2 regions of the Polaromonas sp. P3_A5 genome follow, and region 1 is predicted to be linked to the other one. Evidence: predicted binding sites of a transcription regulator. Region 1 holds the regulator's gene; the other holds the start of a gene.

Region 1 (4,847 bases):
CCGGGAGGATTACGACGCGTTGCGCACAGACTTCAACAAGATGTTCAATGCCAAGGTGCCGCCATTCGACGAATACGCGGCGAATACGCACGATCTTGAGTATTACACGGAGGCCCTCTCGCGGATTGAGGCCCTCTGGCCAACGCCCAAGGTACTCGACGTACTTGAAGAGTCCATATTCCGCAAACCGGATTCGCGGGGAGAGGTCTTCAGCCTGGCCGCCTACCGCGAGCTGTTGCTCCTCCACTCGATCGCAAAAAGGATTGTTAGCCGGCCGCCCGGCGACGCCGAAGCACCGGTAAAACCATCGGACGCACCGTCGATTCCGACCATGCCGGATACGCTCCCAAGCGTTGCAGGCTTTGGACCCACCAGCATCCAGCCACTGTCAGCCCGGTTCCAGATCGTGGCGCCTTTGCCGTCTCCTGCCGTGGCAGGTGCAACCGACCCGACGCAGCCTCCCGCTTCCCCCCGGCTTGGCCTTGATATTGATTTGAGTGCAGGTGAGGGCGGGGACCTGGTCCCGTTTCCATCGATCGACGCTGGTGCGCGGCCGCCGCAAGCCGCTGCCAACAATCTCATCGAGTTTGACCTCGACTTTCCGGATTCTTCGGGGCCGACGCAGAAAACTTGAGCGAAGTTTGAGCCTGGCTCGCCGGGAATCCCGGGTTTACGCGCACTTGATCAGGCTGGGCGTGTCACATCAGCGCCGTACTTGCAAGGCCCCCGGGTTGACGATATTGGTGGGCGTGCCCTTGATGAAGTTGACGACGTTGTCAAACGCCGCGCCAAAGTACAGCTCATAGCTGTCCTGTTCAACATAGCCAATATGCGGCGTGCAAATGCAGTTTTCCAGGCGGAGCAGCGCATGGCCTTGCAGGATGGGCTCCGACTCAAAAACATCGATGGCCGCCAGGCCGGGCCGCCCGCGATTGAGGGAGGCGATCAATGCTTCCGGCTCGATCAGCTCCGCCCTTGATGTATTCACCAGCAGGGACGTGGTTTTCATGCGCGACAGGTCTTCCAGCGTGACGATACCGCGTGTCTCTGCGTTGAGTCGCAGGTGAAGGCTCAGTACATCGCTTTGCTCAAAGAATTCGGCTTTGCTGGCCGCGACTTCAAAGCCATCGGCCTGTGCCCGCTCCAGTGATGCGTCGCGGCCCCAAATGACGACACGCATACCGAAGGCCCTGCCGTAGCCAGCCACAATTTGCCCGATCTTCCCGTAGCTCCATACCCCCAATGTCTTGCCCTTGAGGACGGAGCCAATGCCGAAGTTGGGTGGCATCGAAGCTGACTTGAGCCCTGCCTGCTGCCAGGCGCCATGCTTCAAGTGGGCTACATAGTGCGGAATGCGGCGCATGGCGGTCATCACCAGTGCCCAGGTCAGCTCCGCGGGTGCCGTAGGAGACCCAATGCCCTCGGCAACCGCGATGCCGCGTTCTGTGCAAGCCGCGACATCTATATGGCTTCCGACACGGCCTGTCTGGGCAATCAGCTTGAGTTTGGGCAGCTTTTCAATAACTTGCCGGTTGAGCTGGGTTCTCTCCCGGATCAGGACGATGACATCGGCATCCTTGAGGCGGACGGACAGCTGGCCGATGCCTTTAACGGTGTTGGTATAGACCTTGGCGGGGTAGGCCTCCAGCTTGGCTGCGCAGTTCAGTTTCCGCACCGCGTCCTGATAGTCGTCGAGGATCACAATATTCATGCCGATATTGTGCCTGCAAGATTTTTCTTCCTTGCCGCCGGGGTCACTTCCGACTGGGGATTTTGTATCTCAAGGAAACGCACTAGACGGCGCCGCAAAGCGCATAGGCCCGGGCTGAACTTCTGGTGGGAAGCTTGCCGTACCAGTTATCTCAAAGAGGTTTCTCGCTGGCTCATGCGCTCAAGTTCCGCGCAGACGTCGGCCATGCGGCCGGATATCACCATGCGGCCAGCGCACGCTGGGCCGACATTGGAGTCAAACTCACGGACAACTCGCAGCCGGCTGGGTCGGGACGCCTTGACAGAGCGTTGGACGGCAAGAGTACCAGTGGCGCGGGCAGACGGGCCGCGCATTGCCGCGAAATCGCCGGAAGCAAAGGGTAGCGCAAGCTGGTGAGATCTGGGCTGCGCGCCGGCTGGCGCGGAAAAACGGCTTGCCCCAGCCATACCCTGCGCCGGCAAAAACAATGACACCAATGCCTGCACGGGTGCCAGCAGGACTGACGACATTGGTGTATGTGAAAAACTGATGATTCCCATGATGAACTCCTGTATGAGAGAGGTTTACACAGGCAGGATTGCAAACTGGCAAATTGCCAGGAAGGCCCCGGCACCAGGGTGTTGGCCATCACAACGGCCAAACGCCCGCCACCTGGTGCGTGGCCAGGTGAACTGCCTACATCAGCATCGTGTTGCGAATGAGGCCGACGGCCAGGCCTTCCAGTTCGAAAGGCTCGCCGGGCTCGACCACAATGGTTTTAAAGTCCGGGTTTTCGGGCAGAAGTTCGATCAGGTGCTTGTTGCGGCGAAAGCGCTTGACGGTCACTTCATCACCCAGCCGGGCCACGACAATTTGACCATTCTTGGCTTCCTTTGATTGCTTGACGGCCAGCAGGTCGCCATCCATGATGCCTGCGTCCCGCATGCTCATGCCGCGAACCTTGAGCAGGTAGTCGGGCTGGCGCTGAAACAGGCTGCTTTCAAAATAATAGGTTTGCTCGACATGTTCCTGCGCGAGAATCGGGCTGCCAGCAGCAACCCGCCCCACCAGAGGTAGGGCGAGTTGGGCCAGGCTTTGCAACGGCAGGGAAAACTGTTTGATTCTGGATTCGTTCAGGCTGCGAAGGGCGTCATTGCGCAAACGTATGCCGCGTGAAGTCCCGCTGACCAGCTCGATGACGCCTTTGCGGGCCAGTGCCTGCAAGTGCTCCTCGGCGGCGTTGGCAGAGCGAAAGCCAAGCTCAGCGGCGATTTCAGCACGGGTGGGCGGGGCGCCCGTGCGCGCGATGGCGCTCTGGATCAATTCCAGAATTTGCTGCTGGCGCGCAGTGAGCTTGGGAGCCTCAGAGGGAAAATGCGGAAAGTTATCGAGTGTGCTCATCACTGTTGCTCCTTGAATCACAACTTCAGCCCGCTTGCGTATTGCCTGTTGGCTTTGGGTACGCACGTTGCTGTAGCTGTTTTAATATCCAGTAACTGTATTTTCATCCAGTTTTTAAAAGATTGCAAGTTTACGTTTTATGTATCCTCAAAATATTGTGATTCTGGGCACTGGCGGCACGATTGCCGGGCAGGCTGCGAGTGCGTCGGACAACATCGGCTATACCGCCGCCCAGGTGGGCGTTGAGCAGCTGGTCGTGGCGGTCCCGTCCTTGGCAAGGTACGGCCCCTTGATGACCGAGCAGGTCGCGCAGGTCGACAGTAAGGACATGAGCTTCGAGGTATGGATGCAGCTGGCCAGTCGGGTCAATTACTTTCTGGCCCAGCCGGACGTGCAGGGCATTGTTATCACGCACGGAACGGACACGCTGGAAGAGACGGCATATTTCCTTCATGCGGTGTGCCGCCCCGATAAACCTGTGGTGCTGACCTGCGCCATGCGGCCCGCGACGGCGCTGGTGCCTGACGGCCCCCAGAACATGCTGGATGCCATGGCGGCGGCGCGTCATGCGGGGGCGAGGGGTGTGGTTGCGGTGTGCGCCGGAACCATCCACAGCGCGCTGGACGTGCAGAAAGTGCATACCTACAAGGTTGACGCCTTTGACTCTGGTGATGCGGGGCCGATTGGCTATGTGGAGGAAGGATTCCTCAGGTTAATGCGAAATTGGCCTGAAACCCATGTAGAACGAGCGCAAGCAGCTATTAAAATAATAGCGAACTCCGTGGTTCCGGTCCAGTGGCCGCACGTTGAGATCGTCATGAACCATGCCGGCGCCAGTGGTGCGGTCGTGGACGCGTTGCTGGCGCAGGGTGTTCAGGGGCTTGTAGTTGCCGCCACGGGTAATGGCACCTTGCACCATGCGCTGGAGGCGGCCTTGCTTCGCGCGCGGTCTGCGGGGGTGCGGGTCGTCCGGTCGACAAGGTGCCTCAATGGTCGTGTCTTGCCCACACCCGGGGATCTGTTTTCTGATTCGCAGGGGCTGAGCCCCGTGAAGGCGAGAATAGCGATGATGCTCGAGCTGTTGGCGCAAAGCTGAACCCTGCCTTCCGATTTCAGTCTGCCGGGAACTGGAATGAAAAAAGCCGTCAGACTGACGGCTTTGGGGTGCAGATGGACTCGCTGGAGGCTCGATTCAGCCCGCCAGCGCTTTGAACGCGCGGGCGGTGATCTCGTCAACACCGCCCATGCCGCTGATGGCACGGTATTTTGGGGCCAGTTCAGGCTCTGACTTTGCCCAGCTGGAGTAGTACTCAACCAGCGGACGGGTCTGCGCGCTGTAAACCTCCAGGCGCTTGCGGACGGTTTCTTCCTTGTCGTCATCGCGCTGGATCAGCGGCTCGCCGGTCACATCGTCTTTGCCTTCGACCTTGGGCGGATTGAACTTGACGTGATAGGTGCGGCCTGAGGCGGGGTGCGAACGGCGTCCGCTCATGCGCTCGATGATGGCGTCGAATGGTACGTCGATTTCAAGAACGTAATCCAGCTTGACGCCGGCAGACTTCATGGCGTCGGCCTGCGGAATGGTGCGGGGAAAGCCGTCAAACAGAAAGCCCTTGGCGCAGTCGGGCTGGGCAATGCGCTCTTTGACTAAATTGATGATCAGGTCGTCGCTGACCAGTGCACCCGAGTCCATGATTTTTTTGGCTTCAATGCCCAGCTGCGTGCCGGCTTTGACGGCCGCACGAAGCATGTCGCC
Region 2 (4,847 bases), 240 kb from region 1:
GGCCTGGGCGGCAGAGCCCAGCCTTTCGCTGTAAACCCACAGCAAGCTGCCCTGCTGGCTGCGGTAGATGTAGTAGTCGCGGAACGCCCACGGCTTTTCACACAGGCCCGGCTCAGCGTTGCGGTTTTCGTGATCGGCCAGCAGCCATTCGGCAGCCTCCAGCCGCTGCGGCCCGGCCAGGCGTGTCAACTTGCCCTGGTACACCGGGCTGTTCCCCGCGGCTTGCAGCCTCAAAGGCTCGGGCAGCAGCCAAGCCGGGTACAAGGCTTCAGCCCGGGCATCCGGAAAAGCATGCGAAGTGGTTTTTCTTAAGCCTTTTAGAGCCCTGGCGCGCACTGGTTGTGCGCAAGCAGCTATCGATTTAATAGCGCTTCGGGCGCTCACCCAGCGCTGCATCAGCTCGGGCCGGTGGTCGGTGCAAGGTTGCCAGGCTTGCACATTGGCATCGCCCAGGCGGGCGCTCAACCGCTCGACCAGCTCCACCACGCTGTCGCCCTGCCGGCGCGCTTCCATCAACAGGCTGCCGGTGGCGGCAGCCGAGTCGGCCAGCAGCTCGGTGGCCAGCGACTGCAGCGTCAGGCTGTGCACCGGCGCCGGCAGCTTTTGCTGCGCCAGGTGCTCTGAGATGAGGCGTGCCATGTGACGCAGGTCTTGTGCGGGCTGGGCCGTGCGAATCTCGAGCTCGCCGGTCGGAGGCACATCGCGGCGTTTATCCAGGTGCCAGATGATTTTCAGGGCGCAGAGCCCGCTCTGCCGCCCCAGCAGCCAGGCGTGCAGGTGGACCAGCAGGCGCTCAACGCCCGCCATCAGCGCGGGGCCATGGGTGACCAGTGCATTGAGCTCCAGTTTTTCCTCAAAGTGTTCGGGCAGCACTTGCCACGCGTAGTCGTCGGCTACGGTGCCGCGGGCGCGGTCCAGCGCCTCCAGCAGCTCGGCGCCAAAACGCCGCGCCACGCCGTCACGCGGCAGGCGCAGCAGGTCGTCCCAGCTGCGGCAGCCAATGCGCTCCAGCACACCGAGGTGCGGGCGCGCCGCCGTCAGCGTGTGCATGGGCAGGTCGGCCACGCGTTTCTTCACCACGCCAGCTTGGCCTTCCCGCATCCGAAGACGCCCTAGCGCTATCAAAGATGTAGCACCTTGCGCACGTTCTATAAGGGCAACAGCCTGATTTGATTCAAAAAACAGCTCAATTTTCTGCGCCAGCAGCTGCATCAGCCGCGCCAGCCCGCCAAACAGGCGCAGGCTGCCCGTCACGTCCATCAGCACCGCTTCGTCGACCAGCGCCACGCGCGGCGTAAAACCCAGCGCCAGGCTGGCCACCGCCCGCTGCAATGCAGCGGCGTCCTCGCCCCACTGCTGCACCGCGTCAGTGGTGATCGAGATGCGCAATGCGATCCAGCAACGCATGGATGGGGCTCCGGGGTGAAGTAACAGGCAGCGACACCAGCGACGGCAGCAGGATGGGGGCAAGCTCTTCCCGCTTTTGCCGGGCCCTGTCGCGACTGGCTGCCAGCAGCGCTGACAGCCGGGCGGGCCGGGTGTCGAGCAGCACCGGCGCAGCCAGTGGCGGGCCGCGGCGCTTGAGCACGTGGACCAGCAGATTGCCGCCCTCCTGCACAGCGCCTTCCAGCAGCAGGCGCAGCGGCGCGGGTGACGATTCGTGTTGGGCCCGCAGCGGCCGGAACACAAACAGCAGCTTGTGGTGCGCATGCGCGGCAATCTGCAGGCGGCGCAGGTGGGCACTGCGCGCATCCGGCAGCCAGGCCAGCACGGCGGTCACGTCAGCGCACTGCAGCGCCTCTCGCGTGGCCCAGAGCAGCGAAGGCGCGTCACCGGGCTTGCCGTGAATGCTGATGAGCCGCCGCATGTCGATCTGGCGCGCGCCCAGCGCCGGGCCAAACGGCAGATAAGGCGCACCGACCAGCGCCGTCAGTTGCGCGCCAGGCTCATCCGGTGCGGCGGGCTGGTTGAGGGCCCGGGCCAGGCCGGGCGCCAGCAAACCCCATTCCTGCTGGCCCGCCTGCGGCAGCAGCAGTTCAACCAGCGCGCCCTGCGGCCAGCCTCCTCCTGGCAAGGCCAGGTCGAGCGCCGCATAACCTGTGGCCACCGTCTGCACACTCGCGCTGCCCAGTTCGCCGGCCCGCCAAACCTGGGCATTCAGGGCGTCGGCAAAGTCCGGCAAAGCGCTGGGCATTGCGGTAAGGGTGGGCATGGAAGGTGGTCCGGATCAAGCTGGATATACTGTATTTATGTACAGTATATGATCGATTCGATGCCCTGCCAACCTGCATGAAACCCGGGTACCCCAGTCGAGAATTATTCACCCCGGAGCCACCGGGAAAACCGGCACCTCCCTGCAAATCAGGATGCAGCGCGCTTGCCGGCGGTACCGCTGTTCTCGCGCGTCTAGAGTTTGGGCGGGAGTGGCCGGCCCACGTTGTGGGCGCCCTTGTCGGCCGCCTCCCAATACGCCTTGTCCAGCGTGCCGGGGTGGTTCTTGACCGGGGTGCCGACCGGCACATTGCCAGGGCGCTGAACGCCCTCCACCGAATAGGTTTTCAGCTTGGGCTTCTCGGTGGTGGAGGGGTTGAGCTCATGAAACTCGTGCGCCACCTTTGAAGGGTTTTGGGGAGACAACTTTTGGCCACGAACACTCGCCAGCGTTTCAATGTGCGTCATGCACCGCGTCGTGTAGGGGTCGGGTGCCTCACCGAACAGGTGAAACACGCCGTGCTGCTGACGTTCGCTCGTCATCTGCTTGAGCTTCCAGAGCTCGAACACCGACACCTTTGCGCGCATCGCCTCCTTGGAGTCATAGCGGTATTCCCGTCCCTTCTTGCGATCGCTTTCTGGGGCCGGACGCGCCAGGAAGCGGTCCCTGTGCTCGGTCGGTGTATGGCTGCCATAGGCCAGGTTCGAGTAAGGCTTGGACTCGTCTATGCCGGTCAGCTGGTTCACGGCGCCAAACTTTGGCAAATCTGTACGGGGTGGGCCACTGCCCATCCGGAAATCTTCGTAATGACCCCACGAACCCCGTCCGTATTTGACGGTCATGTGTTCCGGCTGTTGTGGATTCGTCGTGTTTCTCCACGTGGAGAACTTGACCGGCACCACCGGCTGGTTTCCCAGGAAATAGGCACTGGCAGCGGCACCGGCACTCGCCAGGACCGGGAAGCCAAAGCGCGATAACACCCTTCCTGCTGCCATGGGGACCATCCTTGTGCCGCAGCGCGGCAATGTTGATGAGCTGACCTTCCGGTAAAACCGGCGACTGGATATTCAGTCTAGTCATGGCGCGCGGCTGGCGCCATCCCCTTTTTCAGGTGAAAAATTACATGCTTCGGCTATGGGTGCGTCGCTGCGGCCCTCAAGCTCGCAGCATGAGCTGGCCGGGGGCAATGCGCCGCCAAACTGGCGATGTGGTCGATTCAGCGCTTGCGCGCCTGGCGTGCGATCAGCAGCAAGCCCACGACCGCAATAGCCACAAAACACAGGAAAGACCAGTTGGCAATCGAGCCGCCCAGAAAGGTCCAGTCGATCTTGGTGCAGTCGCCGCTGCCCTTGAAGATCATGGGAATGGCGCGTTTGAGCGGAAAGGTTTCAATCATTCCGTAAAAGTCGCGGCCGCAAGAGGCAATTTCAGGCGGATACCACTGCAGGAAACTTTGGCGCGCCGCCACAAAAGCACCAAAACCCGAGAGCAGCACCATCAGGCCTGAACCGGCGATCAGCAGGCCCCGGCTTTTGGCGATGGCCGTCACGCCCGCCACCACCGCCACCAGCACCAGCGCATACCGCTGCACGATGCACATCGGGCAAGGCTCCAGGCCTACCACGTGCTGCAGGTACAGGCCAAAAGCCAGCATGGCCACGCAGGCCACGGCGATCAGCGCCAGCATGCGGCGCGGCATGGCGTCGAAATACGTCAAAAACATCAGGGAGCCCTCTTTTTTCTGGATGAATTATGAATTGTCCAGGGGTTCGGGCGTTTGGTGCCGGATAAGTTCCCTTCGGCGATACATGCAGGGCAGATTCTTCGCCGCTTACCCATCCCTGTCGCTCCCGCCCCCTGGTCCCCTCTCGCCCTAATTTGCCAGCGTTTGTCCTACAGATGGGCAACCCCGGCGGGCGTAGATTTTCAGGACGTCAGTTTTTTTGAAGATCCCAGAAAGGACCCCATGATGGAAATACACCGAGGACGACTCATCGACCATGTTCACCTGCGCGCCCATGACCTCACGGCCAGCAAGCGCTTTTACCGCGCTGTGCTGAAGTCACTGAACAAAGAAAGTGCCATCCAGGAAGCCGACGACCATTTCTCAGGCGACGAGTTGTGGATAGACCAGGCCGACGGCCCCACCTCGCATGTTCATCTGGCTTTCCGGGCCAAAGACCACGCAGAGGTCAAAGCCTTCTACGAAGCCGCCCTGGCCGCAGGCGGCACCGACAACGGCGCGCCAGGCGAACGCAAATACCACCCCGGCTACTACGCCGCCTTTGTGCTGGACCCGGACGGCAACAACATCGAAGCGGTGTACCACGGGCCTTTTGTGGCGTCGGCTGAGTCGGTGGTGATCAAGCCTGCGGAGTAGATAAAACCAAGACGGGCGAAGGGGTTGCGGCTGGCGGCAAAATGCACTTTGGAATGATTTCCAAGTCTTTTGCTTCAAGGAGCTGCCATGTGCCGCAACATCAAGACCCTGTTCAACTTCGAGCCGCCGGCCACGGAGCTGGAAATCCGCGACGCTTCGCTGCAGTTTGTGAGGAAGCTCAGCGGGTTCAGCGTGCCCTCCAAGGCGAACGAAGCCGCATTCGATCGCGCTGTGGAAGAGGTGGCAGCCTCTGCG

The links. The regulator LexA, encoded in region 1, represses DNA repair genes until DNA is damaged. The targets are predictions, from matches to a motif close to ACTGTATNNNNATACAGT.
Region 2: imuA (translesion DNA synthesis-associated protein ImuA) is a predicted target of LexA. The motif match lies at 2,241-2,258, and genes of this name have one in related genera.

The regions. Positions count from the first base shown of each region.
Region 1 is NZ_JBFUGF010000001.1:2,021,664-2,026,510, forward strand. Features, by position in the region: gene AC1DU8_RS09570 (type IV pilus assembly protein FimV) at 1-634, shown strand, start outside; gene AC1DU8_RS09575 (D-2-hydroxyacid dehydrogenase family protein) at 704-1,711, opposite strand; gene AC1DU8_RS09580 (hypothetical protein) at 1,858-2,250, opposite strand; gene lexA (transcriptional repressor LexA) at 2,387-3,091, opposite strand; gene AC1DU8_RS09590 (asparaginase) at 3,231-4,187, shown strand; gene adk (adenylate kinase) at 4,284-4,847, opposite strand, start outside.
Region 2 is NZ_JBFUGF010000001.1:2,265,744-2,270,590, forward strand. Features, by position in the region: gene AC1DU8_RS10715 (Y-family DNA polymerase) at 1-1,407, opposite strand, end outside; gene imuA (translesion DNA synthesis-associated protein ImuA) at 1,367-2,212, opposite strand; gene AC1DU8_RS10725 (hypothetical protein) at 2,407-3,207, opposite strand; gene AC1DU8_RS10730 (disulfide bond formation protein B) at 3,429-3,935, opposite strand; gene AC1DU8_RS10735 (VOC family protein) at 4,182-4,592, shown strand; gene AC1DU8_RS10740 (DUF2277 domain-containing protein) at 4,680-4,847, shown strand, end outside.